4 regions of the Escherichia sp. HH091_1A genome follow, and region 3 is predicted to be linked to each of the others. Evidence: predicted binding sites of a transcription regulator. Region 3 holds the regulator's gene; each other region holds the start of a gene.

What was found. The regulator CRP, encoded in region 3, controls carbon source genes, mostly activating them, when cyclic AMP is high. The targets are predictions, from matches to a motif close to ATGTGANNNNNNTCACAT.
Region 1: QUF14_RS24585 (YjcB family protein) is a predicted target of CRP. The motif match lies at 4,719-4,736, and genes of this name have one in related genera.
Region 2: epd (erythrose-4-phosphate dehydrogenase) is a predicted target of CRP. The motif match lies at 4,022-4,039, and genes of this name have one in related genera.
Region 4: bhsA (multiple stress resistance protein BhsA) is a predicted target of CRP. The motif match lies at 2,452-2,469, and genes of this name have one in related genera.

Annotation. Positions count from the first base shown of each region.
Region 1 is NZ_AP025747.1:4,962,682-4,970,167, forward strand. It holds gene QUF14_RS24565 (secondary thiamine-phosphate synthase enzyme YjbQ) at 1-200, shown strand, start outside; gene QUF14_RS24570 (MmcQ/YjbR family DNA-binding protein) at 204-560, shown strand; gene uvrA (excinuclease ABC subunit UvrA) at 595-3,417, opposite strand; gene ssb1 (single-stranded DNA-binding protein SSB1) at 3,672-4,208, shown strand; gene QUF14_RS24585 (YjcB family protein) at 4,308-4,589, opposite strand; gene pdeC (cyclic di-3',5'-guanosine monophosphate phosphodiesterase PdeC) at 5,019-6,605, shown strand; gene soxS (superoxide response transcriptional regulator SoxS) at 6,608-6,931, opposite strand; gene soxR (redox-sensitive transcriptional activator SoxR) at 7,017-7,481, shown strand.
Region 2 is NZ_AP025747.1:3,690,878-3,698,363, forward strand. It holds gene fbaA (class II fructose-bisphosphate aldolase) at 302-1,381, opposite strand; gene pgk (phosphoglycerate kinase) at 1,596-2,759, opposite strand; gene epd (erythrose-4-phosphate dehydrogenase) at 2,809-3,828, opposite strand; gene QUF14_RS18580 (nucleoside/nucleotide kinase family protein) at 4,113-4,826, opposite strand; gene fumE (fumarase E) at 4,823-5,332, opposite strand; gene glpX (class II fructose-bisphosphatase) at 5,354-6,319, opposite strand; gene QUF14_RS18595 (zinc-binding dehydrogenase) at 6,316-7,486, opposite strand, start outside.
Region 3 is NZ_AP025747.1:4,117,779-4,125,264, forward strand. It holds gene QUF14_RS20750 (phosphoribulokinase) at 1-794, shown strand, start outside; gene QUF14_RS20755 (OsmC family protein) at 849-1,253, opposite strand; gene crp (cAMP-activated global transcriptional regulator CRP) at 1,556-2,188, shown strand; gene QUF14_RS20765 (YccS/YhfK family putative transporter) at 2,239-4,329, shown strand; gene argD (bifunctional acetylornithine/succinyldiaminopimelate transaminase) at 4,407-5,627, opposite strand; gene pabA (aminodeoxychorismate synthase component 2) at 5,713-6,276, opposite strand; gene QUF14_RS20780 (putative adenosine monophosphate-protein transferase Fic) at 6,308-6,910, opposite strand; gene ficA (FicA/YhfG family antitoxin) at 6,900-7,067, opposite strand; gene ppiA (peptidylprolyl isomerase A) at 7,172-7,486, opposite strand, start outside.
Region 4 is NZ_AP025747.1:1,386,310-1,393,795, forward strand. It holds gene ndh (NADH-quinone dehydrogenase) at 1-835, shown strand, start outside; gene QUF14_RS06745 (glycine zipper 2TM domain-containing protein) at 1,062-1,601, shown strand; gene comR (TetR family copper-responsive transcriptional repressor ComR) at 1,664-2,296, opposite strand; gene bhsA (multiple stress resistance protein BhsA) at 2,537-2,803, shown strand; gene ldtC (L,D-transpeptidase LdtC) at 2,886-3,848, opposite strand; gene mfd (transcription-repair coupling factor) at 3,992-7,438, opposite strand.

The sequences.
Region 1 (7,486 bases), 840 kb from region 3:
ATAACGGAAATTATGAGCATGACTATGAGGGGGCCGACGATATGCCTTCTCATATCAAATCCTCAATGTTGGGAACATCGCTTGTATTGCCGGTGCATAAAGGGCGTATTCAGACCGGCACCTGGCAAGGCATCTGGCTGGGGGAACATCGCATCCACGGCGGATCGCGTCGCATCATCGCGACACTACAAGGGGAGTAAAAAATGACCATTTCGGAGTTGCTACAATATTGCATGGCAAAACCAGGCGCAGAACAGAGCGTGCATAACGACTGGAAAGCGACGCAGATCAAAGTGGAAGATGTACTGTTTGCGATGGTGAAAGAAGTAGAAAATCGCCCAGCTGTTTCGCTGAAAACCAGCCCGGAGCTGGCGGAGCTGCTACGTCAGCAGCACAGCGATGTGCGTCCAAGCCGCCATCTGAATAAAGCGCACTGGAGCACCGTGTATCTCGACGGTTCGCTGCCAGATTCGCAAATCTATTATCTGGTGGATGCGTCTTATCAGCAGGCGGTGAATTTACTGCCGGAAGAAAAACGTAAATTGCTGGTGCAACTCTGAAAGGAAAAGGCCGCTCAGAAAGCGGCCTTAACGATTACAGCATCGGCTTAAGGAAGCGTGCCGTGTGTGATGCTTCGCACTCCGCGACGGTTTCTGGTGTACCGGAGACGAGGATCTCGCCGCCGCCACTGCCGCCTTCCGGCCCCAGGTCGACAATCCAGTCAGCGGTTTTGATCACGTCGAGATTGTGCTCAATCACCACGATGGTATTGCCCTGATCGCGCAGTTTATGCAGTACGTCGAGCAGTTGCTGAATATCGGCGAAGTGCAGACCGGTGGTCGGCTCGTCGAGAATATACAGCGTCTGCCCGGTGCCGCGTTTTGACAACTCACGCGCCAGCTTCACGCGCTGGGCTTCACCACCAGAAAGCGTGGTTGCGGACTGACCCAGACGAATATACGTCAGGCCAACGTCCATCAATGTTTGCAGCTTACGTGCCAGAGTTGGTACCGCATCAAAGAACTCACGCGCCTCTTCGATGGTCATATCCAGCACTTCGTGGATGGTTTTGCCTTTGTACTTAATCTCCAGCGTTTCACGGTTATAGCGTTTACCTTTGCACTGGTCGCACGGTACGTAAATGTCCGGTAGGAAGTGCATCTCCACTTTGATCACGCCATCGCCCTGACAGGCTTCGCAGCGTCCGCCGCGAACGTTAAAGCTGAATCGTCCTGGTGTATAACCGCGCGCACGGGATTCCGGTACGCCCGCAAACAGTTCGCGCACAGGCGTAAACACGCCGGTATAGGTCGCCGGGTTAGAACGCGGAGTACGACCAATTGGGCTTTGGTCGATATCGATCACTTTATCGAAATGCTCCAGCCCCTGAATATCGCGATAAGGTGCCGGTTCGGCGATGGTCGCACCATTCAACTGGCGTTGGGCAATCGGGAACAGTGTGTCGTTAATCAGCGTCGATTTACCGGAACCTGAAACCCCTGTGATGCAGGTAAACAGACCGACTGGCAGCGTCAGCGTCACGTCTTTCAGGTTATTACCACGTGCGCCTGTCAGCTTCAGCACTTTTTCCGGATTCGCCGGAACGCGTTTCTTCGGCACTTCAATCTTGCGTTTGCCGCTCATGTACTGCCCGGTTAACGACTCAGGCACCGCCATAATCGCTTCCAGGGGACCTTCCGCGACTACTTCACCGCCGTGTACACCTGCGCCCGGGCCAATGTCGATCACATGGTCAGCGGCGCGAATCGCGTCTTCGTCGTGCTCCACCACAATCACGGTATTACCGAGATCGCGCAGATGGATAAGCGTACCCAGCAGGCGCTCGTTATCGCGCTGGTGCAGGCCGATAGACGGCTCATCGAGCACGTACATAACGCCAACCAGGCCCGCACCAATCTGGCTCGCCAGACGGATACGCTGGGCTTCACCGCCAGAAAGCGTTTCTGCCGAGCGGGAAAGTGTCAGGTAATTCAGGCCGACGTTAACGAGGAATTTCAGGCGATCGCCAATCTCCTTAAGAATTTTTTCCGCAATCTTCGCTCGTTGACCTGCGAGTTTGAGATTGTTGAAGAATTCCATCGCATGACCGATGCTCATGTCGGAGATAGCAGGCAGCGGCGTATTCTCGACATACACATGGCGCGCTTCCCGACGCAGACGCGTTCCTTCGCAGCTGGCGCACGGGCGATTGCTGATAAACTTGGCTAATTCTTCGCGTACCGCACTGGATTCCGTCTCTTTATAACGGCGCTCCATATTGTGCAGCACGCCTTCGAACGGATGACGACGAATGGAGGTATCGCCACGATCGTTCATGTATTTGAATTCAATGTTTTCTTTGCCAGAACCGTACAACACCACTTTATGCACATTCGCGCTCAGGCTGCCCCACGGCGCTTCGACGTCGAACTTATAGTGATCTGCCAGCGATTTCAGCATCTGGAAGTAATAGAAGTTGCGGCGATCCCAGCCTCGGATCGCACCACCTGCCAGCGACAGTTCCGGATTCTGGATCACGCGGTCAGGATCGAAATATTGCTGTACGCCAAGGCCGTCACAGGTCGGGCAGGCACCCGCCGGGTTGTTAAACGAAAACAGGCGTGGTTCCAGTTCACGCATACTGTAGCCGCAAATTGGGCAGGCGAAGTTGGCGGAAAATAGCAGCTCTTCCGCTTTTGGATCGTCCATATCGGCAACTACCGCGGTACCACCGGAAAGCTCCAGCGCGGTTTCAAACGACTCTGCCAGACGTTGGGTGAGATCGTCACGCACCTTGAAGCGATCAACCACCACTTCAATGGTATGTTTCTTTTGCAGTTCCAGTTTCGGCGGATCGGAAAGATCGCAGACTTCGCCATCAATACGAGCACGGATGTAACCCTGGCTTGCCAGATTTTCCAGCGTTTTGGTGTGTTCGCCTTTGCGCTCTTTAATGATTGGCGCGAGCAGCATCAGGCGTTTACCTTCCGGCTGCGACAGCACGTTATCCACCATCTGGCTGACGGTTTGCGCCGCCAGCGGTACATCGTGGTCCGGGCAGCGCGGCTCACCGACGCGGGCGAACAACAAACGCAAATAGTCGTGGATTTCGGTGATTGTCCCCACCGTAGAACGCGGGTTATGAGACGTCGATTTCTGCTCAATCGAGATGGCAGGAGAAAGCCCCTCAATATGATCGACGTCCGGCTTTTCCATCAGTGACAGAAACTGCCGCGCGTAGGCGGAAAGGGATTCAACGTAACGGCGCTGCCCTTCGGCATATAAGGTGTCGAAAGCGAGCGAGGATTTGCCAGAACCCGAAAGCCCGGTCACGACAATGAGCTTGTCGCGGGGGATAACGAGGTTGATGTTTTTGAGATTATGGGTGCGGGCGCCCCGAACTTCGATCTTATCCATTCACCTTTCCCGGATTAAACGCTTTTTTGCCCGGTGGCATGGTGCTACCGGCGATCACAAACGGTTAATTATGACACAAATTGACCTGAATGAATATACAGTATTGGAATGCATTACCCGGAGTGTTGTGTAACAATGTCTGGCCAGGTTTGTTTCCCTGAACCGAGGTCACAACATAGTAAAAGCGCTATTGGTAATGGTACAATCGCGCGTTTACACTTATTCAGAACGATTTTTTTTCAGGAGACACGAACATGGCCAGCAGAGGCGTAAACAAGGTTATTCTCGTTGGTAATCTGGGTCAGGACCCGGAAGTACGCTACATGCCAAATGGTGGCGCAGTTGCCAACATTACGCTGGCTACTTCCGAATCCTGGCGTGATAAAGCGACCGGCGAGATGAAAGAGCAGACTGAATGGCACCGCGTTGTGCTGTTCGGCAAACTGGCAGAAGTAGCCAGCGAATATCTGCGTAAAGGTTCTCAGGTTTATATCGAAGGTCAGCTGCGTACCCGCAAATGGACCGATCAATCCGGTCAGGATCGCTACACCACAGAAGTCGTGGTGAACGTTGGCGGCACCATGCAGATGCTGGGTGGTCGTCAGGGCGGTGGCGCACCTGCAGGTGGCAATATCGGTGGTGGTCAGCCGCAGGGCGGTTGGGGTCAGCCTCAGCAGCCGCAGGGCGGCAATCAGTTCAGCGGCGGCGCGCAGTCTCGCCCGCAGCAGTCTGCTCCGGCAGCACCGTCTAATGAGCCGCCGATGGACTTTGATGACGATATTCCGTTCTGATTTGTCATTAAACCAATAGGTTATATTGTTTTAAGGTGGATGATTAAAGCATCTGCCAGCCATAAAAAAAGAAGCCTCCGTTATGAAGGCTTCTACATATCAAGTCAAAATCATTGGCCATTGTGGCGGTGTCTGATTCATCTCTTCTATCATCACCGACTCGATGTTGTGCCAGATGGCGGTGATGTCCGCCATTGTGATGCCAAGCAACCCCATTGCGAACCAACAGGCGGAAACCACGCCCAGACCGCTGCTGATCACTGCAAGCCCGACATAATCAGACCGACGAAAACGGATGTTGAGCGTGCTGGCCAGAAACATCATTACGGCACTAAGAAGTTGCCAGCGAAGAAGAACCACGCCAGTGGTGAGGGTAGCCATCAAACAATTCCTCTGAAAAGAGCCGATGCCCTGGACAGCGCGGCGTTGTTCACGGGAGGCGTGATACAATCTGGCTATCGCGGGGCTTGCAGAACACAAAAAAGAAACACTCTGTTTGTTTCATTAATTTTGTGAACTATATCACAATTGATTGTTTGTTAGCCAGATTAGGCCGTGACTTTTATTGCCGTACAGATTATGTGTTTTTTCAGCGGCATTAAGGGCATATCTTCCCGCCGCCTCTGCATTCCTGTAGGAAATTAATTTTGAATATCAATGAATTATTTTTATTCAGGTGACGATTAAAAAGGTATCAATTTCAAATCAGGCAAAAGTGCTATTTATACCGTAAGATTTATCTAAAGACGTCGATAACCAGGGTTCTCGCCTTGCAATGACCGGGTATAAACAGGCAGGAAATTGATAGCAATGAGTCATCATGCACGACACCAATTACTGGCGTTGCCGGGCATTATCTTTTTAGTTCTCTTTCCCATCATTCTGTCGCTATGGATTGCCTTCCTTTGGGCAAAATCAGAAGTGAATAGTCAGCTCCAAACTTTTGCTCAGCTGGCGCTGGATAAATCCGAGCTGGTCATTCGCCAGGCAGATTTAGTGAGCGATGCAGCAGAACGCTATCAGGGGCAAGTTTGCACTCCGGCCCATCAAAAGCGAATGTTGAATATTATTCGTGGCTATCTTTATATTAATGAATTGATCTATGCCCGTGATAACCATTTTTTATGCTCATCGCTGATAGCGCCTGTAAACGGTTATACGATTGCACCGGCCGATTATAAGCGTGAACCTAACGTTTCTATCTATTATTACCGCGATACGCCTTTTTTCTCTGGCTATAAAATGACCTATATGCAGCGGGGAAATTATGTGGCGGTCATCAACCCTCTATTCTGGAGTGAAGTGATGTCTGATGATCCGACATTGCAATGGGGTATGTATGATACGGTAACGAAAACCTTTTTCTCGTTAAGCAACGAGGCCTCGGCAGCAACGTTTTCTCCGCTGATTCATTTGAATGATTTAACCGTACAAAGAAATGGCTATTTATATGCGACAGTTTATTCGACAAAACGCCCAATTGCAGCCATTGTTGCGACTTCATATCAACGTCTTATAGCGCATTTTTATAATCATCTTATTTTTGCGTTACCCGCCGGTATTTTGGGGAGTCTTGTTCTGTTATTACTCTGGCTACGTATTCGACAAAACTATTTGTCTCCCAAACGCAAATTGCAACGCGCCCTCGAAAAACATCAACTTTGCCTTTATTACCAGCCAATAATCGATATCAAAACAGAAAAATGTATCGGCGCTGAAGCATTGTTACGTTGGCCTGGTGAGCAGGGGCAAGTAATGAATCCGGCAGAGTTTATTCCGCTGGCAGAAAAGGAGAGAATGATCGGACAGGTAACTGATTATGTTATTGATAATGTCTTCCGCGATCTGGGCGCGTACCTGGCAACACATGCCGATCGCTATGTTTCTATTAATCTGTCGGCCTCCGATTTTCATACGTCACGGTTGATAGCGCGAACCAATCAGAAAACAGAGCAATACGCGGTGCGTCCACAGCAAATTAAATTTGAAGTGACTGAACATGCATTTCTTGATGTCGACAAAATGACGCCGATTATTCTGGCTTTCCGCCAGGCCGGTTACGAAGTGGCAATTGATGATTTTGGTATTGGCTACTCTAACTTGCATAACCTTAAATCATTGAATGTTGATATTTTGAAAATCGACAAATCATTTGTTGAGACGCTGACTACCCACAAAACCAGCCATTTGATTGCGGAACACATCATCGAGCTGGCGCACAGCCTGGGGCTGAAAACGATTGCAGAAGGGGTAGAAACTGAGGATCAGGTTAACTGGTTGCGTAAACGCGGCGTGCGCTATTGCCAGGGATGGTTCTTTGCTAAGGCGATGCCACCGCAGGTGTTCATGCAATGGATGGAGCAATCACCCGCGCAGGAGTTAACGCGCGGGCAATAAAACTACAGGCGGTGGCGATAATCGCTGGGAGTGCGATCAAACTGCCGACGGAAAACGCGGGAAAAAGTCTGCTGCGAGACATAACCAAGGTCCATTGCGATATCAAAAATCGGACGCTCGGTGGTGCGCAACTCAACGGCGGCCAGTAACAGGCGGCGTTGGCGAATGTAATCACCAAGTGTCTGATGCGTCACCGTGCGGAACATCCGCTGTAAGTACCACTTTGAATAGCCTGATTTTTTTGCGATGACATCAATGTTAAGCGGCTGGTCAATATGCTCGTCAATCCATGCGATAAGATCCTGAATAATTTTCTGATGGGACATAAATCTGCCTCTTTTCAGTGTTCAGTTCGTTAATTCATCTGTTGGGGAGTATAATTCCTCAAGTTAACTTGAGGTAAAGCGATTTATGGAAAAGAAATTACCCCGCATTAAAGCGCTGCTAACCCCCGGCGAAGTGGCAAAACGCAGCGGTGTGGCGGTATCGGCGCTGCATTTCTATGAAAGCAAAGGGTTGATTAGCAGTATTCGTAATAGTGGCAATCAGCGGCGATATAAACGTGATGTGTTGCGATATGTCGCAATCATCAAAATTGCTCAGCGTATTGGCATTCCGCTGGCGACCATTCGTGAAGCGTTTGGCGTGTTGCCCGAAGGGCATACATTAAGTGCGAAAGAGTGGAAACAGCTTTCGTCCCAATGGCGAGAAGAGTTGGATCGGCGCATTCATACCTTAGTGGCGCTGCGTGACGAACTGGACGGATGTATTGGTTGTGGCTGCCTTTCGCGCAGTGATTGCCCATTGCGTAACCCGGGCGACCGCTTAGGAGAAGAAGGCACAGGCGCACGCTTGCTGGAAGATGAACAAAACTAAAGCGC
Region 2 (7,486 bases), 430 kb from region 3:
CGGGCAGTCTGACAAGGGTAAACAATAAAGCATAATTTTGCCAAATAGATCACAGATTTCTCATCTGCATCACCTTGCTTTTGGTGAAAAAAGATCCGCAGAGCGGGCCTCAGACAGATAGCAATGTGCGATTTGTCATACTGGATGCGGCTTTAACGTCTTACCAGACCTACAAAAGCCTTTAAATTCAATATATTGCAGGATACGTGTAGGCCTGATAAGCGTAGCGCATCAGGCAATTTTGCTTTTGGCGAAAAAAAGACCCGCAGAGCGGGCCTTGAGATAAGCAGAAAGGAATATCTTACAGAACGTCGATCGCGTTCAGTTCCTGGAATGCTTTTTCCAGACGAGCGATCATCGAAGTCTGACCGGCACGCAGCCATACGCGCGGATCGTAGTATTTCTTGTTCGGCTGATCTTCGCCTTTCGGGTTGCCCAACTGACCCTGCAGATAAGCTTCGTTCGCTTTGTAGTAGTTCAGAACACCTTCCCAGGTTGCCCATTGGGTATCGGTATCGATGTTCATTTTCACTACGCCGTAGCTTACGGAGTCTTTGATTTCCTGAGCAGTAGAACCGGAACCGCCGTGGAATACGAAGTTCAGGCTGTTGTGCGGCAGGTTGTGTTTCTTGGAAACATATTCCTGAGAGTCACGCAGGATGGTCGGAGTCAGAACAACATTACCCGGCTTGTATACGCCGTGTACGTTACCGAAGGACGCTGCGATGGTGAAGCGCGGGCTGATTTTGCTCAGCTCGGTGTATGCGTAATCAACGTCTTCCGGCTGGGTGTACAGTGCAGAAGCGTCCATGTGGCTGTTGTCCACGCCGTCTTCTTCACCACCGGTGCAACCCAGTTCGATTTCCAGAGTCATGCCGATTTTGGACATGCGCTCCAGGTATTTAGAGCAGATTTCAATGTTCTCTTGCAGAGATTCTTCAGACAGGTCGATCATGTGAGAAGAGAACAGCGGCTTACCGGTAGCAGCGAAGTGTTTTTCACCTGCGTCCAGCAGACCGTCGATCCACGGCAGCAGTTTCTTCGCGCAGTGGTCAGTGTGCAGGATAACCGGAACACCATAATGTTCAGCCATCTGATGAACGTGATGCGCACCAGAGATCGCACCCAGGATAGCAGCGCCCTGCGGAACGTCAGATTTCACGCCTTTACCAGCGATAAAGGAAGCACCACCGTTGGAGAACTGAACGATAACCGGAGCTTTAACTTTAGCAGCGGTTTCCAGTACGGCGTTGATGGAGTCAGTACCGACGCAGTTTACTGCTGGCAGTGCGAAGTTGTTTTCTTTTGCTACCTGGAAAACTTTCTGTACGTCATCACCAGTGATTACGCCAGGTTTTACGAAATCAAAAATCTTAGACATGTCTCTTGTCCTGTATCGTCGGGCCTTATACTCGTCATACTTCAAGTTGCATGTGCTGCGTCTGCGTTCGCTCACCCCAGTCACTTACTTATGTAAGCTCCTGGGGATTCACTCTCTTGTCGCCTTCCTGCAACTCGAATTATTTAGAGTATGAAAAAATGCGTGCTCTAAAAGCGCGCTGCAACAAGGGCAGGTTTCCCTGCCCTGTGATTTTTTACTTCTTAGCGCGCTCTTCGAGCATCGCTACTGCAGGCAGTACTTTACCTTCCACGAATTCGAGGAATGCGCCGCCGCCAGTGGAGATGTAGGAGATTTTGTCAGCAATGCCGAACAGGTCGATTGCTGCCAGAGTGTCGCCGCCGCCAGCGATGGAGAACGCTTCGCTGTCTGCGATAGCGTTAGCCACGATTTCAGTACCTTTGCGGAAGTTCGGGAATTCGAACACGCCAACCGGGCCGTTCCACAGAATGGTTTTCGCATTCTTCAGGATTTCAGCCAGTTCCTGCGCGGAAGCATCACCGATATCCAGGATCTGCTCGTCAGCTTTCACATCGTTAACAGATTTCAGGGTAGCCGGTGCAGTTTCAGAGAACTCGGTTGCTACGCGAACATCAGACGGAACCGGGATGTTGCAGGTGGTCAGCAGACGTTTAGCTTCGTCAACCAGGTCAGCTTCGTACAGGGATTTACCCACATCGTGGCCTTGTGCCGCGATAAAGGTGTTAGCAATACCACCACCCACGATCAGCTGGTCAGCGATTTTAGACAGGGAGTCCAGAACGGTCAGTTTGGTAGATACTTTAGAACCACCAACGATAGCCACCATCGGGCGAGCAGGTTCTTTCAGTGCTTTACCCAGCGCGTCCAGTTCAGCTGCCAGCAGCGGGCCTGCGCACGCAACATCAGCGAATTTACCGATACCGTGAGTAGAAGCCTGCGCGCGGTGAGCAGTACCGAATGCGTCCATTACGAACACGTCACACAGTGCAGCATATTTTTTGGACAGGGTTTCGTCGTCTTTCTTCTCGCCTTTGTTGAAGCGAACGTTTTCCAGAACAACCAGTTCACCTTCAGCAACGTCAACGCCGTCGAGGTAATCTTTAACCAGACGAACCGGGTTAGACAGTTTGTCTTTCAGGTAGTTAACAACCGGCAGCAGAGAGAATTCTTCGTTGTACTCGCCTTCGGTAGGACGACCCAGGTGGGAAGTTACCATCACTTTCGCGCCTTGTTTCAGGGCCAGTTCGATGGTCGGCAGAGAAGCACGGATACGCGCGTCGCTGGTTACTTTCCCGTCTTTTACTGGTACGTTCAGATCCGCACGGATAAATACACGTTTCCCAGCAAGATCCAGATCGGTCATCTTAATTACAGACATGGTGAATCCTCTCGTTGATTCTAAAAGTTTTGCAGACGCTGCTTGCGTCTTACCTGAAAGCAACAGTAGCCATAGCTAACGTCGTGTCGAGCATTCGGTTAGCAAAGCCCCATTCGTTATCGCACCAGACCAACGTTTTGATCAGGTGCGCGCCACTGACCCGGGTTTGGGTGCCATCGACAATGGCACTGTGCGGATCGTGGTTAAAATCTACAGAGACCAACGGCAATTCCGTATAGTCAACTATACCATGAAATGCACCTTGTGCTGCTTTTTGCAGCAACAGGTTGACTTCATTGGCTTTTACAGGTTTCTTCACCGTCACGCTTAAATCGATTGCCGTCACATTTATGGTTGGTACACGCACCGCAATCGCTTCAAAGCGATCGTTAAATTGCGGAAAAAATCGTGTGATACCGGCGGCCAGTTTAGTATCGACTGGAATGATCGACTGGCTGGCTGCCCGGGTGCGACGCAGGTCAGGATGGTATGCATCAATAACCTGTTGATCGTGCATGGCGGAGTGAATTGTGGTCACAGTGCCGGACTCAATACCGTACGCATCATCTAACAATTTGATGACGGGAATTATGCAATTCGTGGTACAGGAAGCGTTAGAAACGATGCGGTGTTCCGCACGAAGTTGATCCTGATTGACGCCGTAAACCACGGTCGCGTCGAGATCGTTACTACCAGGATGTGAAAAGAGCACTTTTTTGGCCCCGGCGGCAATATGTGCTTCGCCATGCTCGCGGGAGCCATATACGCCGGTGCAGTCGAGAACCACATCGACGCCAAGTTCACGCCATGGGAGCGATTGCAGTGAACGTTCGTGCAATACGCGGATGGCGTCATCACCAACAAAAAGTTGATCGCGTTCCTGTCGTACTTCCCATGCAAAACGGCCATGACTGGTGTCATATTTCAACAAATGCGCCATGCCCGCAGCATCCGCCAGTTCGTTGATTGCCACCACGGTAATTTCCGCCCGGCGTCCGGATTCATACAAAGCACGAACCACATTACGCCCAATGCGACCGAAGCCATTTATCGCTACGCGTACGGTCATAGATCTCCTGCAAGGTTTTCCCTGAGCAAATTTGCCAAACAGAGTAATCCAGCAAATCGTCCGGGGAAACCTTACCTGTCGCAAACTGCGACTGATTGGTTAATTGTCGAACATTTAATCGACTGAAACGCTTCAGCTAGAATAAGCGAAACGTGGAATAAAAGGAATGATTGTCCAGTCAAAGAAGACAATTATCTGACTTACGTCACATTTTCTTCCCTTCTTGTAGGAGGCTTTATTCCAGACTGGCGTAATAATAACCACGCAATAACTGGAATAAATTGTCAGCTTATGAAGTGATACCTGCCTTCTTCCGTCATCTCTAATATCAGATTGGCCTGACAACTATTCAGCAGCACACGCTCGACATTGGGACCATCGGTTCGGGCATAAAAAGCTTCAGCTTCATCCCGCGATAATCCCCCCGCAATTTTACGACTAATCAAGCGTTCCCGCAGAATTTGAACGGGGGCATGAATAAAAACAGAAAAATCGCAGAAAGATGCCAACGCCCGCCACTTCTCGTCGTCCAGCAACAACCAGTTTCCTTCGACGATGACGAGTGGTGCGGTAACGTGCAACGCATCTTCAACAGGATCATGCTTTTGTCGATCGTACTGCGGCCACGTACAATCCCCTTCCATTACCTGGCGCAGATTTTCCGCCAGCTTTGCCACATCGAATGTCTCTGGTGCGCCTTTAAAGGGGCGCAATTGATGCGCATCCAGCCAGCTATTGTAATGGTGAAAACCATCCATCGGCAGCGTCTGAATAGCGGGTAGTTCCGGGTCTTGTTGCGCGAGATATTCCCAGAAAGTGGTTAGGGTAGATTTACCCATCCCCGGCGGAGCGCAAAGAAAAACCACGGTACGCCGCTGCGGATTTACCGTCTGTAAGGCTGCCAGCATACGCAGCAACGGTTTATGCACATTTTCAATCTCTTCGTTCGGGTACTGCGCCTGTACCTTCAGACCATTCACCGTTAAGTCAATTTTCACGGCGTTAATTCCTTTAAGGTGGTCGTTACTGCCAGCGTCAGCGCCGTTTTGACCATCCCACTAAAACGCACCTCTGACCAGACGGCGAAATCAGCGAACTTCATCGCTTTTAACGCGTCATAGAGCGTCGCATTGCGGGTTATGCTATTGACGTTGCTGATAAAATCCCAGGTAATGTCATCGGCAAATCCGGGCGTTTCATCCTGTTCATTCAGGTAATGCCAGAACTGGGAAAAGTGCGTGATATCGGCATACAGCCATTTGTCCATTTTCCCCAGCGCAAAAATCAAACGTAGCGCAACATCAATATCGTCAAGCGGGCCGCTTTGAGCGAGTAACGGCTTCACTGCATATTCCACGATCTCTTCATCATTATCGACAAACAGCGACGGCAGAAACTGGCGTATCCCCTGGAGCAAAATGACATGTGCAGTTCTCATAAATGACAATAAATTGTCCTGTGCGTCCAGTTGCTCAAGCACATCATCTTCTGTCAGCGTCGCCATTGGTCTTCCGATAGATCACCATCAATGCAGGGAGTCTATTATATTACACGTTTGGTCCGCGCCGCCGATCAGTAATGTCTGCGTCCGCACCCCATTCGCCGTCTGTTGGATACCGTTCACCAACTCACCGCCCGTCACGCCCGTAGCGCTAAAGAGGATATCGTTCCCCCTCACCAGTTCATCGAGCGAGTACACACGGTTAACGTCAACGCCCATTTCCTTGCAACGCTTGCGCTCCTGCTCTGCAATCTGCCGATTTTCCGTGTAATCCCCTTTAGCCTGACAAAAGTCAATCAGCTCGGCCTGCATATCCCCGCCTAATGCTTTAACGGCACAGGCAGAAATCACGCCTTCTGGCGCACCGCCGATGGTGTACATCACATCGTAAGGATTATCCTGCCAGCAGGTCAGCACGCTGGCGGCGACATCGCCATCCGGCAGGGCAAAAACCTTCACGCCCAGCTGTGTTGCTTCCTCAATTGCGGCACTCAGGCGCGGTTTATCCAGCGTAACCATACGCAGCTTGTCCAGCGGTTTGCCTAACGCTTTCGCCACGTTGCGCAAGTTGTCCGCCAGAGGCAAAGACAGATCAATCGCGCCCGCCGCCAGCCGATTAACAACCAGTTTTTTCATATACATATCGGGCGCGTGTAACAGGCTATCTCGAGGGGCGAAAGCCATGACCGCCAGCGCATTGCTCTGCCCCATCGCCACCATCCGCGTGCCTTCAATGGGATCAACCGCGATATCGACTTCTGGCCCATCGCCTTTGCCCACCTCTTCGCCAATCCACAGCATCGGCGCATGGTCAATTTCTCCCTCGCCGATGACCACTCGCCCACGAAAAGCGACGTCGTTTAATGCCTGGCGCATCGCGGTGACCGCCAGGCCATCAATTTTATTTTTGTTGCCACATCCGGTTTGCGGCCAGGCAGCCAACGCTGCCTGCTCCGTAACGCGAAATAATGGCCACGCCAGGGACATCATTGCGCGGCCTCCCCGATATCAACGCCAAATTGCGCCAGCAGATATTTCTCGGCCTGTTCATTCCAGATGCCGTGCGTTTCCTCAACCAGCCGCGCAAGCTCTTTAAACAGCGGATCTGTTTTGCCTTTTTCGGCAAAATCGGCAATGGCGGTGAGCGGCATGGTAACGCCGTTGTAAATGAGTTTTTTACCACCGGGGATATCCGGTAAATTGAGAACGGTTTCTGGCACTGCATCCAGGCCACCGATATGCGTCACCATAAACGACGGTTGCAACTGCCCCGTAGCGCTCAGGGCAATCGCCTCTTTCATATCGTCCGTTGAACCACCCGATGTACCGACGACGTGCGTGCTGTTGTAATGGACGTTGTAGAAATTAAACGGCACTTTGAAGTTTTTATCCGTCGGCCCGGCAAAGAAGTTCAGGCAGCCATCTTCCGCCAGTAATTCATCAGCCATCTCGACGACAGCAGGCACCGCTGCATAGACAAATACGTCATCAAATCCGGCATCATCCGTCAGCGCCCGCAGCCTCTGGACTGGGTCGCTCATTCCTTTGGTATTCACATATATCAGCTCAATGCCTTTGCTGGCCGCCAGCTCCACCGGCAGCAGCTTCTGCACCTGTGCCAGGCGTTTTTCGTCGATATCGACCACCACTACCCGCGACGGTTGTATGCCGCCGTGAATAGCGTAATCGATAGCGCCTATCCCCATCGGGCCCGCACACGCCAGCAGCGCAATATTGCCGCCAGGTTTGACGCCCATGCGATGCTCATAAACATATTGCGTGGTGTGATAATTGGCATGATAAGCGCCAATAATGCAGCACATCGGCTCTGCCAGCGACGCCGCAGCAAAATAAGATCCGTGATACGGTAATACGCAGCCCAAATTAATGGCTACCTCTGGAATAATCATATAGGTGGCGTTACCGCCAAAATATTCGTAGCTGTATCCCGCAGAATACCCGCTTGGTAGCCCCATCGCCGGTTGCAATACAAAACGTTGGCCTTTTTTATATTTGTCGGTAAGATTTTTCCCCACTTCAACAATAATCCCGGCACATTCATGCCCGGTAATGACCGGATGATTTTCTAAATCGTCGGGCACCCGTTTATGTTCGCTACCGAGTAACGCCGCTTTCCAGGTCGATAAACACACACTG
Region 3 (7,486 bases):
GTAAAATATTCGCGCAGTTAAATCTGCATGCAGCTGAGGTGGAAGGCGACAGTTTTCACCGTTACACGCGCCCGGAAATGGACATGGCGATCCGCAAGGCGCGTGATGCCGGGCGGCATATCAGCTACTTTGGCCCCGAAGCGAACGACTTCGGCCTGCTGGAACAAACCTTCATTGAATACGGTCAGAGCGGCAAAGGAAAATCACGCAAATATCTGCATACGTACGACGAAGCCGTACCGTGGAATCAGGTGCCGGGAACATTCACCCCATGGCAACCTTTACCGGAACCCACTGATGTACTGTTTTATGAAGGGCTACACGGTGGCGTCGTCACGCCACATCATAACGTTGCGCAGCATGTGGATTTACTGGTCGGCGTAGTGCCTATCGTTAACCTTGAGTGGATTCAAAAACTGATCCGCGACACCAGCGAGCGCGGGCACTCACGAGAAGCGGTGATGGACTCAGTAGTACGTTCAATGGAAGACTATATCAACTACATCACGCCGCAGTTTTCCCGCACCCATCTTAACTTCCAGCGCGTTCCCACTGTCGACACCTCAAACCCGTTCGCAGCAAAGGGCATTCCATCACTGGATGAAAGCTTTGTGGTGATCCATTTTCGTAATCTGGAAGGGATCGATTTCCCCTGGCTGCTGGCGATGTTGCAGGGCTCATTCATTTCCCACATCAATACATTAGTGGTGCCGGGCGGTAAAATGGGTCTGGCAATGGAGTTAATTATGCTGCCACTGGTGCAACGATTGATGGAAGGAAAGAAAATCGAGTAACTCTGCTAATATGCCGGATAAACAATTATCCGGCATCGTACTCCTGACATCAAATCACGCGGCAACCACTTCATACGAGTGAGTAATATTCACCGCTTTTTCCAGCATCAACGCCACTGAACAATATTTCTCAGCAGAGAGATCAACCGCACGCGCAACCGCTGCGTCTTTCAGGTCGCGACCGGTGACGATAAAATGCAGATTAATGTGCGTAAACAGGCGTGGTGCCTCTTCGCGGCGTTCAGAGGTCAATTTTACTTCACAATCGACCACATCCTGACGCCCTTTTTGCAGGATCGAAACCACATCGATGGCACTGCAACCACCCGCCGCCATCAACACCATTTCCATCGGACTTGGCGCTTTATCGCCTGAGTTGCCGTCCATTAAAATCTGGTGACCAGAGGCAGACTCGCCCAGAAAAGTTAACCCTTCGACCCACTTCACTCGCGCTTGCATTTTTGCTACTCCACTGCGTCAATTTTCCTGACAGAGTACGCGTACTAACCAAATCGCGCAACGGAAGGCGACCTGGGTCATGCTGAAGCGAGACACCAGGAGACACAAAGCGAAAGCTATGCTAAAACAGTCAGGATGCTACAGTAATACATTGATGTACTGCATGTATGCAAAGGACGTCACATTACCGTGCAGTACAGTTGATAGCCCCTTCCCAGGTAGCGGGAAGCACAATTTCGGCAATCCAGAGACAGCGGCGTTTTCTGGCTCTGGAGAAAGCTTATAACAGAGGATAACCGCGCATGGTGCTTGGCAAACCGCAAACAGACCCGACTCTCGAATGGTTCTTGTCTCATTGCCACATTCATAAGTACCCATCCAAGAGCACGCTTATTCACCAGGGTGAAAAAGCGGAAACGCTGTACTACATCGTTAAAGGCTCTGTGGCAGTGCTGATCAAAGATGAAGAGGGTAAAGAAATGATCCTCTCCTATCTGAATCAGGGTGATTTTATTGGCGAACTGGGCCTGTTTGAAGAAGGCCAGGAACGTAGCGCATGGGTACGTGCGAAAACCGCCTGTGAAGTGGCTGAAATTTCATACAAAAAATTTCGCCAATTGATTCAGGTAAACCCGGACATTCTGATGCGTCTTTCTGCACAGATGGCGCGTCGTTTGCAAGTCACTTCAGAGAAAGTGGGCAACCTGGCGTTCCTCGACGTGACGGGCCGCATTGCACAGACTCTGCTGAACCTGGCAAAACAACCGGATGCTATGACTCACCCGGACGGTATGCAAATCAAAATTACCCGTCAGGAAATTGGTCAGATTGTCGGCTGTTCTCGTGAAACCGTGGGACGCATTCTGAAGATGCTGGAAGATCAGAACCTGATCTCCGCACACGGTAAAACCATCGTCGTTTACGGCACTCGTTAATCCCGTCGGAGTGGCGCGTTACTGAGTAGCGCGCCATTTTGTTTCCCCCGATGTGGCGCAGACTGATTTATCACCCCGATATCAACTATGCACTACGACAAACGCTAGTGCTATGTTTGCCCGTGGCCGTTGGGTTAATGCTTGGCGAATTACGATTCGGTCTGCTCTTCTCCCTCGTTCCAGCCTGTTGCAATATTGCGGGCCTTGATACGCCTCATAAACGTTTTTTCAAACGCTTAATCATTGGTGCGTCACTGTTTGCCACCTGTAGCTTGCTGACACAGCTACTACTGGCAAAAGATGTTCCCCTGCCCTTTTTGCTGACCGGATTAACGCTGGTGCTTGGTGTCACTGCTGAGCTGGGGCCATTGCACGCAAAATTGCTTCCCGCATCGCTGCTCGCCGCCATTTTTACCCTCAGTCTGGCGGGATACATGCCAGTCTGGGAACCGTTGCTGATCTATGCGCTGGGCACGTTGTGGTACGGACTGTTTAACTGGTTTTGGTTCTGGCTCTGGCGCGAACAACCGCTACGCGAGTCACTAAGCTTGCTGTACCGTGAACTGGCGGATTATTGCGAAGCTAAATACAGCCTACTCACCCAGCACACCGATCCTGAAAAAGCATTGCCGCCGCTGCTGGTGCGCCAGCAAAAAGCGGTCGATTTAATTACTCAGTGCTATCAGCAAATGCATATGCTTTCCGCGCAAAATAATACTGACTACAAGCGGATGCTGCGTATTTTCCAAGAGGCGCTGGATTTACAGGAACATATTTCGGTCAGCTTGCATCAGCCGGAAGAGGTGCAAAAGCTGGTCGAGCGTAGCCATGCAGAAGAAGTTATCCGCTGGAATGCGCAAACTGTCGCCACTCGCCTGCGCGTGCTGGCTGATGACATTCTTTACCATCGCCTGCCGACGCGCTTTACGATGGAAAAACAAATTGGCGCACTGGAAAAAATCGCCCGCCAGCATCCGGATAATCCGGTTGGGCAATTCTGCTATTGGCACTTCAGCCGCATCGCCCGCGTGCTGCGCACCCAAAAACCGCTCTATGCCCGTGATTTACTGGCCGATAAACAGCGGCGAATGCCGTTACTGCCGGCGCTAAAAAGTTATCTGTCACTGAAATCTCCAGCGCTACGCAATGCTGGACGACTGAGTGTGATGTTAAGCGTTGCCAGCCTGATGGGCACCGCACTGCATCTGCCGAAGTCGTACTGGATCCTGATGACGGTATTGCTGGTAACGCAAAATGGCTACGGCGCAACCCGTCTGAGGATTGTGAACCGTTCTGTGGGAACCGTGGTCGGGTTAATCATTGCGGGCGTTGCCCTGCACTTTAAAATTCCCGAAGGTTACACCCTGACCTTGATGCTGATTACCACCCTCGCCAGCTACCTGATATTGCGCAAAAACTACGGCTGGGCGACGGTCGGTTTTACCATTACTGCGGTGTATACCCTGCAACTATTGTGGTTGAACGGCGAGCAATACATCCTTCCGCGTCTTATCGATACCATTATTGGTTGTTTAATTGCTTTCGGCGGTACTGTCTGGCTGTGGCCGCAGTGGCAGAGCGGGTTATTGCGTAAAAACGCCCATGATGCTTTAGAAGCCTATCAGGAAGCGATTCGTTTGATTCTGAGCGAGGATCCGCAACCAACGCCACTGGCCTGGCAGCGAATGCGGGTGAATCAGGCGCATAACACTCTGTATAACTCATTGAATCAGGCGATGCAGGAACCGGCATTCAACAGCCATTATCTGGCAGATATGAAACTGTGGGTAACGCATAGCCAGTTTATTGTTGAACATATTAATGCCATGACCACGCTGGCACGGGAACACCGGGCATTGCCACCTGAACTGGCACAAGAGTATTTACAGTCTTGTGAAATCGCCATTCAGCGTTGTCAGCAGCGACTGGAGTATGACGAACCAGGTAGTTCTGGCGATGCCAATATCATGGATGCGCCGGAGATGCAGCCGCACGAAGGTGCGGCAGGTACGCTGGAGCAGCATTTACAACGGGTTATTGGTCATCTGAACACCATGCACACCATTTCGTCGATGGCATGGCGGCAGCGACCGCATCATGGGATTTGGCTGAGTCGCAAGTTGCGGGATTCGAAGGCGTAATACAGGCTAAACCATCGGATAAGGCGTTCACGCCGCATCCGATATCTTTTGCCTGATGCGACGCTGACGCGTCTTATTTACGCCCCAATCACCTTCGCCACCGCGTGGGCGAAACGATGCATCCCTTCATCGATATCCGCATCTTCCACCACCAGCGACGGCGCAAGACGCATCACATCAGGCCCGGCATTCAGCACCATTACGCCTTCCTCGGCACCCGCATACAGGAAATCACGCGCCCGACCTTTGTACTGTGGTTTCAGCTCTGCGCCAATCAACAGCCCCATACCGCGAATATCGCTAAACACATCGTACTGCTGATCGATCTTCTGCAAATGGTCCACAAAACGCTGGCGTTTCGCGTGAATGCCTTCCAGCACTTCAGGGGTATTGATGATATCAAACGCCGCGCCAGCTACTGCACAGGCCAGTGGATTACCGCCGTAGGTGGAACCGTGAGAACCAGGATGAAACGCAGAAGCAATCTCCGCCGTAGTCAGCATGGCGCTAATCGGGAAGCCGCCGCCTAACGCTTTGGCGGAGGTCAGAATATCCGGCGTCACGCCGTAATGCATGTAAGCAAACAGATCGCCGGTCCGCCCCATCCCGCACTGCACTTCATCAAACACCAATAATGCCTGATGCTCATCACAGAGTTCGCGCAAGCCCTGCAAAAACTCTGGCGTCGCAGCCGTCACGCCGCCCTCGCCCTGAATCGGCTCAACCACCACCGCGCAGGTGTGATCATCCATCACCGCTTTCACTGCGTGGAGATCATTAAAGGGAACGTGGATGATGTCTGCCGGTTTTGGCCCAAAGCCGTCGGAATATTTTGGCTGCCCGCCCACCGAGACGGTAAACAGCGAACGACCATGAAAAGCGTTATGGAAGGCAATAATTTTGGTTTTGAACGGGCTATGACGCACACAGGCGTAATGGCGTGCCAGTTTAAAGGCAGTTTCGTTAGCTTCCGTGCCGGAGTTCATAAACACCACGCGTTCGGCAAACGTTGCCTCAATCAGTTTACGACCAAGACGCAGCGCCGGTTCATTGGTAAAAACGTTACTGATATGCCACAGAGTTTCGCCCTGGGTTTTTAACGCGTTCACCAGCGCAGGATGGCAATGGCCCAACGCCGTAACTGCAATGCCACCCGCGAAATCGACATACTCCTTGCCTTGCTGATCCCAGATTCTGCTGCCCAGACCTTTTACCGGAATAAACTCTGCCGGAGCATAAATCGGCAGGATCACTTCATCGAAAGTCGCGCGTGTAATTGCTGTTTGTTCAATTGCCATCTCATGATCACCCTGTTACGCATAACTCAATGTGAAATTATAATCACAAAATATGCATAAAAAACCACTGAATGGCAATCAGAAATCAGCGTTCCAGGAAATTAGCCAGCAGTTGATGTCCTTGTTCGCTGAGAATACTTTCTGGATGGAACTGCACACCTTCCAGATCCCACTGGCGATGGCGAATCCCCATAATCTCGCGGGTTTCGCTCCAGGCCGTCACTTCAAAGCACTCCGGTAATGAGTCAGGCGCCACCACCAGCGAATGGTAGCGTGTCACGGTGAGTGGATTTGCCAGCCCCTTAAATACGCCCTCACCGTTATGTGTGATCGGCGAGGTTTTACCGTGCATCACCTTTGCGGCGCGCACAACTTTGCCACCAAAAGCCTGCGCCATTGCCTGATGACCGAGGCAGACGCCAAGAATCGGCAAACTCCCGGCGTAGTGGCGAATAACGTCAAGGGAGATCCCTGCGTCGTCCGGCGTACAGGGTCCAGGTGAGATAACAATTTTCTGCGGTTTGAGTGTGTCGATATCCGCCAACGTTAACGCATCGTTGCGCTTAACCAACACGTCGGCCCCCAGTTCACAAAAGTACTGGTAGAGGTTCCAGGTGAAAGAATCGTAGTTATCAATAAGCAGGATCATGGCGGCTCCGGTACGAAAGAACCGCGCTATTTTACTCAGATTCCCCGGCTTCGCTTACCACTTTGCTAAATATCATCTGCAGTGCGGTGAGATCCCCCATTGCCCCACTCTGATTTGCCTGATTCCAGGCCTCTTTTTCGATACCCTGCCAGCTCAGTTGATAACCAGCATGAATCGCCAGTTGCTCGAAGAAGATCCGCTGTGCCAGACCACTTCCCGCTCGGAAGGGATGCAGGACGTTGATTTCACAATAGTAGTGTGCCAGCCGCTCGACGAACTTCGTTTTCTCCAGGCCAACCAGATACCCTTCTTCCTCCAGATCCTGCATCAGGGCATTGCCCTCTTTTTCGATATAAGCAAAGTGGCAGAACGGCGTATCGCCCTGATAAATATCAACTTCACGCAGTTGCCCCGCCCAGTCGAAAATATCCTGATACAGCTGGCGATGGATAGTGCGCAAATGCGGTAAACCGCGCACCAGCGGACCAAGCTCAATGGTCGCAGCACGCAGCGCCGTCATTTCGTAAGCGGCCTGTTCCAGCCGCTGTTGCTGGCGGATGTTCAGCCGGTTACGCATGATATCAAGGCCAGGATAAAGATACGGATCGCGCCCTTCGCCGAATTTATCGCTCATAGTGCCTCCTCAGCTCTTCAAGGCGCGCTAAAGCCTCTGCGGCAGTAAGAGTAACTAAAGGCATCTCGACGCCTTCAAGACGGCGACTGGCCTGGAAATTACGATTACGCTGAAGCTCCCAGAGACGGGACTTTTGCTTATCGGTGAGTTTCTTCACTTGATGCCTCCCTGAACGTGTCCATTTGCCACAAGTATAAGCGGCAAATCCGGGTTACGCCGGGAGAGCAGAAGCGCGGGCAAGATTGCCCGCGCGAGAAATCATTACGGCAGGACTTTAGCGGAAAGGATAACTACCGGTTTTGACGGCACATTCTGGTACGGACCAACGTCATGAGTCGGCACCTGGGAAATCTTATCGGCAACGTCCATGCCTTTCACCACTTTACCAAATACCGCGTAACCGAAATCACGCTGACCGTGGTCGAGGAAGGCGTTATCGGCAACGTTGATAAAGAACTGGCTGGTGGCGCTGTCTTTGTCAGCGGTACGCGCCATCGCGATGGTGCCACGCGTGTTGCGCAGGCCGTTATCGGCTTCATTTTTGATTGGCGGGTTTGGTTTTTTCTGCTGCATCTG
Region 4 (7,486 bases), 2.7 Mb from region 3:
GTTCCTGAAATACTCCGCCAACCTGGGCGCGAATGGTAAAGTGAACATTGCGATTGTCGGCGGCGGCGCGACGGGTGTAGAACTCTCCGCAGAATTGCACAACGCGGTCAAGCAACTGCACAGCTACGGTTATAAAGGTCTGACCAACGAAGCCCTGAACGTAACGCTGGTAGAAGCGGGCGAACGTATTTTGCCTGCGTTGCCGCCACGTATTTCTGCTGCGGCCCATAATGAGTTAACGAAACTTGGCGTTCGCGTGCTGACGCAAACCATGGTCACCAGTGCTGATGAAGGCGGCCTGCACACTAAAGATGGTGAATATATTGAGGCTGATCTGATGGTGTGGGCAGCCGGGATCAAAGCGCCAGACTTCCTGAAAGATATCGGTGGTCTTGAAACCAACCGTATCAACCAGCTGGTGGTGGAACCGACGCTGCAAACCACTCGCGATCCAGACATATACGCTATTGGCGACTGCGCGTCATGCCCGCGTCCGGAAGGGGGCTTTGTTCCGCCGCGTGCGCAGGCCGCACACCAGATGGCAACCTGCGCAATGAACAACATTCTGGCGCAGATGAACGGTAAGCCGCTGAAAAATTATCAGTATAAAGATCACGGTTCGCTGGTATCGTTGTCGAATTTCTCCACCGTTGGTAGCCTGATGGGTAACCTGACGCGCGGCTCAATGATGATTGAAGGACGAATTGCGCGCTTTGTATACATCTCGCTATACAGAATGCATCAGATTGCGCTGCATGGTTACTTTAAAACCGGATTAATGATGCTGGTGGGGAGTATTAACCGCGTTATCCGTCCACGTTTGAAGTTGCATTAATCGGCTTGTACTGGCGGATGCGGCGTAAACGCCTTATCCGCCCTGGACAAATGGTACGAGCGGTAGGCCTGATAAGACGCGTTAAGCGTCGCATCAGGCATTCCTTCAGACTCCTCCGAATCCCTAAGTATTTCCAGCCATTCCCGCGCTTTTCATCTTCTGTCTGATAGCTGCTTTTCTCCTTCACTTGCATGATTGGCATAACAGCAAAGAAGGAGGTGTTCCCGTGAATAAATCAATGTTGGCGGGTATGGGGATTGGTGTCGCAGCTGCGTTGGGCGTAGCGGCAGTGGCCAGTCTGAACGTGTTTGAACGTGGCCCGCAATACGCTCAGGTTGTTTCTGCAACCCCAATCAAGGAAACGGTTAAAACACCGCGTCAGGAGTGTCGCAACGTCACAGTGACCCATCGTCGACCGGTGCAGGATGAAAATCGCATTACCGGGTCGGTGCTCGGCGCTGTTGCTGGCGGCGTGATAGGGCATCAGTTTGGCGGTGGTCGCGGTAAAGATGTCGCCACTGTTGTGGGGGCGCTGGGAGGTGGCTATGCCGGTAACCAGATCCAGGGCTCTCTCCAGGAAAGCGATACTTACACGACTACGCAACAGCGTTGTAAAACGGTGTATGACAAGTCAGAAAAAATGCTCGGTTATGATGTGACCTATAAGATTGGCGATCAGCAGGGCAAAATCCGCATGGACCGCGATCCGGGTACGCAGATCCCGTTAGATGGCAAGGGGCAACTGATTTTGAATAACAAAGTATAACAAGGCTGTATTCTGCAATTTAGCCCCCCATTCGCTCAGGCTGAGGGGCTTTTTTTTGCGCCTTATTTCACCAGTTCGGGCCATAAACGCAAAGTCGTTCGGGCAATCTGCATCAGTTTTTCCAGCGATGCACCTTCGCGTGCGCTGATCGACATCCCCTGAATAATACAATTAAGGAATTCAGCCAGATGCGTCACATCACAGTGGGTCGGGATTTCCCCGCGCGCTTGTCGTTGACATAAAAACTGCTGCAAAGTGCGCTCTTGCATCGCATGGCGTGATTTCAGCGTATTGGCGATATCTCCGGAATCCGGGGAGAGGGTGGTGCAGTTGTTGATCATAAAGCAGCCAGCCGGGGTGTCTTTGCTGGTAAAGCAGTTGGCGATGGCAGCAAAATAGTCAGCCAGCGCAGACTCCACGCTTTTCTCTTCACAAAACAGCTGTGCTTCATGCTTAGCGGCAAAACGATCGATATAGCGGTCGAGTACGGCGCGGAATAACCCCTCTTTGTTGGTAAATTCCGCGTATAGCGTGGGCGCTTTGGCTCCGGTCGCTTCGACGAGGTCCGCAAGAGAAGTCGCTTCATAACCGTGCTGCCAGAACAATTTCATGGCCTTATCAAGCGCGGCATCCCTGTCGAACACTTTTGGGCGGCCACGGCTTTTTTTTACACATTGTGTTGAGTCAGTTGCCATGATGCCGTTGTACCTGGTGACTGTGAATGAAAGGTTATTATAAAAATAATCACCTCCGTTCACCAGTCCACAAACCATAAAAATAATTGCTTTCTATTTAACTGAAATTTAAAGATTTTTAAATTAATTAATGATTGTTATAAAAAATATCTTGTATGTGATCCAGATCACATCTATCATTTAGTTATCGATCGTTAAGTAATTGCTTGCGACGTCATTCATCTGCATAAGGCCACTATTATGAAAAACGTAAAAACCCTCATCGCTGCGGCGATTTTAAGCTCCATGTCATTTGCCAGCTTTGCGGCTGTCGAAGTTCAGTCAACGCCAGAAGGCCAACAAAAAGTCGGTACTATCAGTGCTAACGCGGGGACAAATCTGGGATCGCTGGGATCGCTGGAAGAGCAGCTGGCGCAAAAAGCGGATGAGATGGGCGCAAAATCTTTCCGTATTACTTCTGTAACCGGTCCGAATACCCTCCATGGAACAGCAGTAATTTATAAATAAGCATTAACCCTCATTAATGCCTGCTACTGCTGATTTTTTTCCCCGCGACATGCCGTGTCGCGGGGATTTTTTTATCCAGGATTTACAAAGTTTGTGGGCTCACTTGATGACGGCGGACATCCACCGGCATCCCGGAACGGACATCCATCACATGCTGCATCACTTCAGCGTCAGTTTGCGCTGCATCTTTAAACGCCTGCATTGAGCCGTTTAGCGTGATTGGCAACAGCTGTGGATCATCATCAATCTTCTCTGACAGCGGTTGATGTACTTCAACCAGACGCGCACCGTTTGGTTCGGCAGAGACTTTAATCGGGGTGTTGATGATATTCACTTTGGTACCTGGGGTGACCTGGCTAAAGAGTGTTTTGATATCGTCATCCCGCAGACGAATACAGCCAGAACTTACCCGCATGCCAATGCCGAAATCGGCGTTCGTACCGTGAAGCAAATAAACACCGCCATAGGCCGCCAGACGAATCGCATGATGGCCCATTGGGTTATCCGGTCCAGCCGGAACTACCGCAGGCAACTCAATTCCCTGTGCCTTATACCGCGCGCGAATGTTTGCCGTTGGCGTCCAGGTTGGGTTTGCACGCTTGTCAGAAACGGTGGTCACCATTGTCGGTGTCAGCGTGTCACCACCCAACTGACCAATGCCGATGGGATACACGGTTACCGAATTTTTACCCGGCGGGTAGTAATAGAGACGCAGTTCCGCAATATTGATCACAATGCCTTCGCGCGGCGCATCTGGAAGTAGGGTTTGCAACGGGATCGTTAACACGCTACCCGCGCGCGGCACGTAAGGATCAACGCCGGGGTTAGCCTGTAACAGAGCGAGAAAGCCGACATTATATTTTTTGGCGATGGCTTCCAGAGAACCACCGTCATTTTCCACCACATGAAATTTGTTTTCGCCAACCAGACGACTGCCCGCTGGCGGCAGCGGCCAGATGTTGGCTTTTACCGGTAGCGCCAGCGCCACGGCAGCGGCGAACGTAAAAAACGTTAGCCAGCGAGAAAAACGCGTTTTGATCATCACCAAAAATCCATAATAAATATAAGGTTATTGTAATAAAAAGATAAGTATGAATTATGGATGGTGACAGTGTCGGATAGTGCAGGGAAGTGCAAATAATTTGTAAATGTTGGATATGGGGGCGCAGAAACGCCCCCGATTTACCATTAAGCGATCGCGTTCTCTTCCAGTTCACGCATAAACTGGCGAATCCATTCGATACGCGTTTTCCGCTCGCTCAAATCCTGAATAAACTTCAGGCGCGTCGGACCATCAAGGCGGTAATGCTGTGGCTGTTTTTGCAGCAAACCAATCAACCAGGCCGGATTAACGTGATTCTTCTCGGCAAATTCGATCACCCCACCTTTCTCATTACCTTCCAGCTTCCTGATCCCCAGTTTCTGCGCTTGCTGGCGCAGACGGGCAATATCCAGCAGGGTACGCGCCGGATCCGGCAGCAGGCCGAAGCGATCGATAAGCTCAACTTTGATCTCTTCCAGTTCGTTTTCCGTTTTGGCGCTGGCAATACGTTTATAGAATGACAAACGCGTATTCACGTCAGGAATGAAATCATCTGGCAATAGCGACGGCATCCGCAGCTCGACTTCTGTTTGCTGACTGGTGAGATCTTCCAGCGATGGCTCGCGTCCGGCTTTCAGCGCATCGACGGCGTTTTCCAGCAACTCCATATACAGCGAGAAACCGATGGTTTCCATTGAGCCGCTTTGTTCTTCGCCAAGCAGTTCACCTGCGCCGCGGATCTCCAGATCGTGCGTTGCCAGCGCAAAACCTGCACCGAGATCTTCCAGCGAGGCAATCGCTTCAAGACGTTTTTGCGCATCGGTGGTCATCGCTTTTGGATGCGGCGTCAGCAGCCATGCATATGCCTGATGATGCGAACGTCCGACTCGACCGCGCAACTGATGCAGCTGCGCCAGACCGAAGTGATCCGCTCGCTCGATGATAATGGTGTTGGCAGTCGGGATATCGATCCCGGTTTCGATAATGGTGGTACAAACCAGCACGTTGAAACGTTGATGATGGAAATCATTCATCACCCGTTCCAGTTCGCGCTCGCGCATCTGCCCGTGACCGATGGCGATCCGCGCTTCTGGTACCAGTTCTGCCATTCGTTCGGCGGCTTTCTGAATGTTTTCCACATCATTGTAGAGATAATAAACCTGCCCCCCGCGCAGAATTTCGCGCAGGATCGCCTCCCGTACCACCAGACTATCGTACTCACGAACAAAGGTTTTAACTGCCAGACGACGGGCTGGCGGCGTGGCAATAATCGACAGATCGCGCATTCCGCTCATCGCCATATTCAGCGTACGTGGGATCGGCGTTGCGGTAAGTGTCAGAATATCCACGTTCGCCCGCATCGCTTTAATGCGCTCTTTATGACGCACCCCGAAGCGGTGTTCTTCATCGACAATCAGCAGACCTAAATCTTTAAACTTGACGTCATTTTGCAGCAGTTTGTGCGTACCGATCAGAATATCGATTTTCCCTTCCGCCACTTCCGCAAGGATTTGCGTCTGCTCTTTGGCGCTGCGGAAACGGGAGATCATTTCGATGCGTACCGGCCAGTTGGCGAAACGGTCGCGGAAGTTGTCGTAATGCTGCTGCGCGAGAAGGGTGGTAGGCACCAGCACCGCCACCTGCTTGTGGTTATCTACCGCCAGGAAAGCGGCGCGCATCGCAACTTCTGTTTTACCAAAGCCAACATCGCCGCACACCAGACGATCCATCGCCAGCGGCTGACACATATCGCTAAGCACTGCATTAATGGCTTGCGCCTGATCCGGCGTGGTTTCAAACGGGAAGCTGTCGCAGAACAATTGATATTGTTCACGATCGTGTTTAAACGCGAAGCCCTCTTTGGCGGCGCGTTGCGCGTAGATATCCAGCAATTCTGCCGCCACATCACGCACTTTTTCCGCCGCTTTCTGCCGCGCGCGTGACCACGCATCGCCGCCAAGTTTATGCAGCGGGGCATTTTCTTCCGCGCCACCTGCGTACCGGCTAATCAGATGCAGTGACGACACCGGAACATACAGTTTGGCGTCGTTGGCATAGGTGAGCATCAAATACTCGCCGGTAATGCCGCCGGCTTCCAGCGTGGTCATTCCTGCATAGCGCCCGACGCCGTGCTCCAGATGGACCACCGGCTGACCAATATGCAGCTCCGCAAGGTTACGGATCAGTGTATCGGGGTTGATGGCGCGGCGAGAATCCTGACGACGACGGGCAACGCGTTCACCGAGCAGATCGCTTTCGCAAATCAGCGCCAGATTACGTACCGTATCGACAAAACCATGTTCGGCAGCGCCAATCATCAGATAACGCCCACGGTCGTTGGCTTCATCAAGACGCATAATGCGTTGAGGAGCAATTTTAATTCGCGCGAGCAGTTCACCCAGCGCTTCACGGCGACCTTCACTTTCTACCGAGAACACCACCGGACCGTCGAAAGACTCGAGGAACTTACGCAGCGCATCCAGCGGCGCTTTTTGTTGTGCCTGAACGGCCAGGTCTGGCAGCTTCTGGAAACCTAAATTGGCATTCGCTGCTTTTGTCGGTAAATGTTCAGTTTTTAGCTGCACACGCGGCCAGTTTTTTAGCTCTGAAAAGAGCTCGTCTACCCGCAGCCAGAGCGATTGTGGTGGCAACAGTGGACGCATCGGATCGACGCCGCGATTTTCAAAACGCGCCAGCGTGTCAGCCTGGAAACGTTCGGCACTGTTTTCCAGATCGCCAGTATTCACCAACAGCGTATTGGCAGGGAAATAACTGAACAGTGGCGGCAGCGGTTCGCTGAAGAATAGCGGCTGCCAGTACTCGATCCCGGCAGGTAATGTGCCTTTACTCACTTGCTGATAAATATGTTCCGGGTCGCGCTTCACTTCGAAGGTATCGCGCCACTGGCTGCGGAACAGTTCAATCGCCGCTTTATCGGTCGGAAATTCGTGCGCGGGCAACAGATTGATCGCTTCTACTTCCTCCAGCGTGCGCTGGCTATCGACGTCAAACACCCGCAGACTGTCAATTTCATCATCAAAAAAATCAAGACGATAAGGCAAGTCGCTGCCCATCGGGAAAAGATCCAGCAACGCGCCGCGCGTGGCGTATTCGCCGTGCTCCATAACCTGGTCAACATGGCGATAACCGGCACTGTCCAGTTGCGTACGCAAGGCATCACGAGATAACCGCTGACCTTTTTTCATCATCAGCGCGTGGCCGTGGAGGAAACTGTGCGGGCAAACGCGCTGCATAAGCGTATTCACCGGAACAATCAGTACGCCACGCTGCATCGTCGGTAGCTGGTAAAGAGTGGAAAGGCGTGAGGAGATAATGTCCTGATGAGGTGAAAAACTGTCGTAGGGAAGGGTTTCCCAGTCCGCCAGATTCATCACCATCTGATCGGTAAACTGGCTGATTTCATCATGCAAACGCAGAGCATTTTGCATATCTGGTGCAATAAGTACCACCGGACCGGCGTGACGTTCGGCAATTTCCGCTACCAGCGTCGCGCAGGCAGCGCCAGTTAACTCGCCCAGCAGACGCTGCTCACCCGCTTTGACGGGCAGCGTATAACGATATTGTTCAGGCATAACGGTTGTCAGATTCTCGTTAGGATATGCCTCAACATATGGGGGCAT